2 regions of the Chromobacterium sp. Ag138 genome follow, and region 1 is predicted to be linked to the other one. Evidence: predicted binding sites of a transcription regulator. Region 1 holds the regulator's gene; the other holds the start of a gene.
What was found. The regulator FNR, encoded in region 1, switches genes on or off when oxygen is low (the NO sensors DNR and NnrR bind a similar motif). The targets are predictions, from matches to a motif close to TTGATNNNNATCAA.
Positions count from the first base shown of each region.

Region 2: a site for FNR is predicted at 1,398-1,411, ahead of ACY3GB_RS19480 (M61 family metallopeptidase). Genes of this name have one in related genera too.

Region 1 is NZ_JBUPWA010000001.1:1,976,517-1,979,723, reverse strand. Features, by position in the region: gene hemN (oxygen-independent coproporphyrinogen III oxidase) at 1-781, opposite strand, end outside; gene fnr (fumarate/nitrate reduction transcriptional regulator Fnr) at 888-1,634, shown strand; gene ACY3GB_RS09035 (DUF1853 family protein) at 1,682-2,548, opposite strand; gene ACY3GB_RS09030 (RNA methyltransferase) at 2,583-3,207, opposite strand, start outside.
Region 2 is NZ_JBUPWA010000001.1:4,143,834-4,147,040, reverse strand. Features, by position in the region: gene ACY3GB_RS19480 (M61 family metallopeptidase) at 1-1,323, opposite strand, end outside; gene ccoN (cytochrome-c oxidase, cbb3-type subunit I) at 1,782-3,206, shown strand.

The sequences.
Region 1 (3,207 bases):
TGAATACGCTGGGCAGGTGGGCGTAGTTGTACAGCGACAGCCGGTCCGGATCCAGCGCCAGCGCCTTTTGCAGCGTGTCGCGCATGGTTTCGCGGCTTTGCAGCGGCAGGCCGTAGATCAGGTCCAGGCTGACCGATTTGAACCCGCCCTCGCGCGCCGCCTCGATCACCGCGCGGGTTTCCTCCTCGGTTTGCACCCGGTTCACCGCCCGCTGCACCGCCGGATCGAAATCCTGTATGCCCACGCTGACGCGGTTGAAACCATATCCTGCCAATTTCAGCATGGTTTCACGTTTTACCTTGCGCGGATCAATCTCTATGGAATATTCTCCGTCGCTCAGGAATTCGAAGTGGCTGCTCAGGATGCCCATCAGCCGCTCAAGCTGGGCATCGGACAGGAAGGTGGGCGTGCCGCCGCCGAAGTGCAGCTGTATCACTTTTTCCCGGATGCCCAGTTCGGCGGACACCAAGCGGATTTCTTTCTCCAGGTAATCCAAATACTGGTCCGCCTTGCCGCTGTCCTTGGTGATGATCTTGTTGCAGGCGCAGTAATAGCAGATGGTGTTGCAAAAAGGTATATGAGCGTACAATGATAGAGGTTTGCGGTTGGCGCCGATCTGGCGCTGGCGCAATTTGTCCAGATAGTCTTGCGTCGAGAAGTTGGACGTAAAACGATCTGCCGTCGGGTAGGATGTGTATCTTGGCCCCGCGCCATCCAGCTTCTCGATCAACTCTCGATCGAAAACGAAATGGACGGGAGAGAAGGGGTGGGTAGTTTTCATGTCGTATTCGGATGGTAAAACTTCTGGAGGACTGGTAAATTTGCGAAAAACTTGTGAATTCCGCCTTGATAAGGGTCAAGCTTCGCCGGCTTGTAGCACACACAGCATGTCTGAACAAAACCATACCTCCCTGCATACGCTGAAAATCTCCTGCTCCAGCTGCAGTCTGCGCGAGCTGTGCCTGCCTGTCGGTTTGAACCGAGAGGAAATGGGCCAACTGGACGCGGTGATCCGCCAGAGCCGCCGCCTGAAGCGCGGCGAATACCTATTCCGCAGCGGCGAGTCCTTCAAGTCGCTGTACGCGATCCGCACCGGTTTCTTCAAGACCTGTGTCGCCAGCCAGGATGGCCGCGAGCAGGTGACCGGCTTCCTGATGTCGGGCGAGCTGATGGGGCTGGACGGCATTTCCTCCAGCAATCACAGCTGCGACGCGGTGGCGCTGGAGGACAGCGAAGTGTGCGAGCTGCCGTTCACCCGGATGGAGTCGCTGTCCCGCGACATCCCCAGCCTGCAGCACCACTTCTACCGCCTGATGAGCCGCGAGATCGTGCGCGACCAGAACGTGATGCTGCTGTTGGGCAACATGAAGGCGGAGGAGCGCATCGCCGCCTTCCTGCTGAACCTGTCGCAGCGGCTGTCCACCCGCGGTTTCGCCGCCAACGACTTCATCCTGCGCATGAGCCGCGAAGAGATCGGCAGCTTCCTCGGCCTGAAGCTGGAGACGGTCAGCCGCACGCTGTCCAAGTTCCAGCAGCAGGGCTGGATCACCGTCGACCACAAGCACATCCAGCTGGTGCAGGTCGGCGATTTGAAAAACCTGATTTCAGGCTGCATGCACGCCGACGGCCATTAAGGCAGTCCGGAATCGGCAATCAAGGCAGGCGCGACGCCTGCCTTTTTTCATGCCCGCGAGATTTTGAGCCTCAGCGCGTCCAGGCGCGCCGGGTCCGGCCAGCCGGGCGGAACGGCAAAGCCGCGCGCGACCTCGCGCCACAGGCCGCCGCCGACTGCTTGCAGTTCGGCCAGCAACTGCGGCGCCGGCATCGCTTGCAGCCGCGCGCGCAGGGTGGCCTCGTCCTGCGTATCGGCTTCGGCCAGCAGCGCGGGGGCGAGCCATGACAGCCTGGGCAGCCAGGCCCAGCGCGAATCGCCGCCGGCGCGCGGCCAGGGGGTGTCCCTCGGCGCGAGCCAGCCGCGCAGTTGATGGGGATTGAGCGGCGCGGGCGGCGATTGGTCCGCTGGATAGAAGAACCAGCCGCAGAGCCGGGCCGCGGCGCGGCAGTCCTGAAAACCGTCCGGCAGGATGGCAAGCGCGTCGGAATGGCGGGAAAGCCGCAATTGTGTTGTGGTTTTGGTCGCTTTCAAACGCCAGGCGTCATTGAGGCCGGGGCCGATCAGATCGTCGGCGGTTTCGCCCAGCGAAAGGTAAAACTTGCTGGCTGTTTCCAGATGCCAGGGCTCGCCGTCCAGCCGCAGCAGGAAGTCGAACTCCCCGATCGTCCGGCGCTCCCGGTTTATGACTTTGAGATTTTCCGCGATGGGGTCGATGTGCGGCGCCTGGTGAAACCAGAAGGAAAAAAGCCGTTCGGCATATTGTCCCAGCCGCTTGCCGGGGGCGGCGGCCAGCCAGGCTTCCAGCTCGGCCGGCGCATGGTCCAGCCGGGCCAGCAGCGCCTCGCCGTCCGGTCCCAGCAATCGTTCCGGCGGCAGATCGGCGCCGCACAGCCAGGGCGAAGGAGAGGTCAGCAGAAAGGCGAGGTCGCGCACCGCGGGGCGCGCGTAGGGCAGGGCGAGGCTGGGCTCAGTCGGCATCCCCGGGACGGCCGGAGGCGGTGCGCTGCACCTGTTTGTAGAAGCCGCGCAGGATGTCGATCTCCTCGCGCAGCATCCCGGCGCGATGGAACATGGTGCGCATCCGGCGCATCAGCCGCTCGCTGTTGCGGCGTTGGAAGTAGCCGATTTCGTCCATCGCCTGTTCCAGGTGGCCGCACATGCCGTCCACTTCGCTCTGCGTCGCCGCCTCGCCCTCGGCGCGCAGGTATTCCACGTCCACGCCGGTGTGGCTGAACAGTTCGTAGGTCATCACCTGCACCGCCATCGCCAGATTCAGCGAGAAGTAGTCTGGGTTGCCGGGGATGGTCACCAGGCGGTTGCATTGCTCCACTTCCTCGATCGACAGGCCGAAGGTCTCGTTGCCGAACACCAGGGCCACCTGTTCGCCGTTGCGGGCGCGGGCGATCAATTCCGGCGTGGTCTGGCGCGGGGTGGACAGCGGCGTGGTCAGTTCGCGGCGGCGGCTGGTCAGCGCGCAGGTGACGGTGACGTCGGCCAGCGCCTCGGCCAGCGTGGAAACCACGGTGGCGTTCTCCAGCAGGTCCACCGCGCCCGAGGCCAGCGTGTTGGCCTCGTCGCTGGGAAACACCTTG
Region 2 (3,207 bases), 2.2 Mb from region 1:
GGTTTCGATCGCGACCTTTTCCCACTCGTCCTCTTCCAGGCCCTTGCCGTCGGCCAGCCACTTGCTCCACAGCGCGCGCATCACGTCGTCCAGCGACTGCTTGCCCTTGCTGTCGCGGCGGATGGTGAGATCCAGCGCCAGCGCGGCCAGCGAGCCCTTGGTGTAGTAGCTGACGATGCTGTTGGGGCTGTTTTCATCCTGACGGTAGTACTTGGTCCAGGCCTCGAAGCTGGATTGCTCCAGCGTCTGCTTGAGGCGGCCCGCGCCGCGTTGCACGCCGGTGATGGTTTCGGCCAGCAGGCCCAGATAGCGCTTCTCGTCGATCAGGCCGCAGCGGACCAGGGTCAGGTCGTCGTAATAGGAGGTGATGCCTTCGAACGCCCACAGCAGGCGGGTCATGCCTTCGCGGTTCAGGTCATACGGCGTGAACGCCGCCGGCTTCATCCGCTTGACGTTCCAGCTGTGGAAGTATTCGTGGCTGATCAGGCCCAGCAGCTTCAGATAGCCGTCGCCGATGTCGGTGGCGCCAGGGGCGGGCAAGTCGTCGCGGTTTGCCACCAGCGCGGTGGAGGCGCGGTGCTCCAGGCCGCCGTAGATGTCTTTGCCGACGAACAGCATGAACACGTAGCGCTCGAACGGGGCGGGCTCGCCGAACAGCTTGATCTGGTATTCGCAGATCTTGCGGGTGTCCTCGGCCAGCCGCTTCAGATCACCCTGGAAACGGCCGGAAACGACGAACTCGTGCGGCACGCCGCAAGCCTTGAAGCTGACCTTTTGGAACTCGCCCATTTCCACCGGGTGGTCGATCAGCTCATCGTAACTGGATGCCTGGTAGCCGCCGAAGCCGCTCTTTTTCTTGACGTCGGCGGCGGGCAGGCTGGTCGCCACTTTCCAGCCGGCGTAAGCCTTGCCCTCCGGCGCCTGGATCTCCACGGCGCAGGGCTCGTTTTCGTAGCCTTCAGCCGCCAGGAACACGCTGGTGCCGTTGAAGAAGCCGCGCTCGCCGTCCAGGTAGGCGCCGCGCACCGACAGGTCGAAGGCGTAGACCAGATAGCGCAGCGTCAACGCGCCCTTGGCCGGCGCCGCCTGCCAGCGGTTCTTTTCCAGCTGCCGCAACGCCACCGGTTTGCCGCCGGCGCGGGCCTCCATCTCGACGATGTGCTTGGAAAATTCACGGATCATATAACTGCCGGGAATCCACGCCGGCAAAAAAAACACCTGGCCATCCTTGGCCGGGTGCGTAACAGTGACAGTTGCTTCGAACAGGTGCGCTTCCGGCGAGACCGGGCGCAGCGTGTAATGTACGGGGACGGGTTGGGTCATGATCGGCCTGCAAGCGTTGCAAAACTTGATGATTCTAGCATTTCCGCGATTTTGGCGGTTGCCCTCATGGCGTATTGATCCATGTCAAGAAGTCATACCAATACGCAAATACAATTGCATGCGTAGCAACATGCACTATTCGTATCGCTACCCTCGTAATACCGCGAGAATTGGGACAGACAAGAACCGATCCAAGCCGACTATGCAACTGGCTCGCATAAGGCATTTGATTTAGAATAACGGCATTGGATACGTGGAAATTTGGTGCTATCGAAAAGGCCGGCAAACTGCTAATACAGACATCAAAGCCTATCGGTACAGGTCAAGCACCTGATTCGACTTTCACGACACGGTTCCCCGCGGCTTGCTTTCCCATTTCCAGATTGGGATGAGGTTGAAAAGTTCAAGCCGCCTCGGTTTGTCATGTTCTGAGTTAGCAACCTTGGAGAAAACCTTAAATGGAAACGCAACCCACTTATAACTATAAGGTGGTGCGCCAATTTGCCATCATGACCGTAGTTTGGGGCATAGTCGGCATGTTGGTGGGCGTCATCATTGCGGCCCAGCTGGTGTGGCCGGAGCTCAATTTCGGGCCCTGGTTCCACTTTGGCCGCCTGCGCCCCTTGCACACCAACGCCGTCATCTTCGCCTTCGGCGGCTGCGGTCTGTTCGCCACCTCCTACTACGTGGTGCAGCGCACCTGTAACGTCAGGCTGATTTCCGACAAGCTGGCCGCCGTCACCTTCTGGGGCTGGCAGCTGGTGATCGTGCTGGCGGCCATCACGCTGCCGCTCGGCTTCACCACCTCCAAGGAATACGCAGAGCTGGAATGGCCGATCAAGCTGCTGATCGCCGTGATCTGGGTGATTTACGCGATCGTGTTCTTCGGCACCATCGCCATCCGCAAGGTCAAGCACATCTACGTGGCCAACTGGTTCTACGGCGCCTTCATCCTGGCCGTGGCGTTGCTGCACATCGTCAACTCCGCCTTCGTGCCGGTGACCATGTGGAAATCCTATTCGGTGTACTCCGGCGCCGTCGACGCGATGGTGCAATGGTGGTACGGCCACAACGCGGTGGGCTTCTTCCTGACCGCGGCCTTCCTCGGCATGATGTACTACTTCGTTCCCAAGCAGGCCGGCCGTCCGGTGTATTCCTATCGCCTGTCGGTGGTGCACTTCTGGGCGCTGATCTTCACCTATATGTGGGCCGGTCCGCACCACCTGCACTATACCGCGCTGCCCGACTGGACCCAGTCCGTCGGCATGGTGTTCTCGCTGATCCTGCTTGCGCCGTCCTGGGGCGGCATGATCAACGGCATCATGACCCTGTCCGGCGCCTGGCATAAGCTGCGCACCGATCCGGTGCTGAAGTTCCTGGTGGTGTCGCTGTCGTTCTACGGCATGTCCACCTTCGAAGGCCCGATGATGTCGATCAAGACCGTCAACGCCTTGTCCCACTACACCGACTGGACCATCGGCCACGTGCACTCCGGCGCGCTGGGCTGGGTGGGCTTCATCACCATCGGCTCGATGTACTACCTGATCCCGCGTCTGTTCGGCCGCGAAACCATGCACAGCGTCAAGCTGATCGAGGCCCACTTCTGGCTGGCCACCGTCGGCGTGGTGCTCTACATCGCCGCGCTGTGGATCTCCGGCGTGATGCAAGGCCTGATGTGGCGCGCGCTGAACCCGGACGGCACCCTGACCTACGCCTTCGTCGAGGCGGTGAAAGCCACCTACCCGTACCACACGGTGCGCCTGCTGGGCGGCTTCCTCTACCTCTCCGGCATGCTGCTGATGGCCTACAACACCTACCGCACCGTCGTCGCAGGCCGCGCCGTCGATGCCAAGATCCCGGCCATCACCGCAGAAGCACATTAAC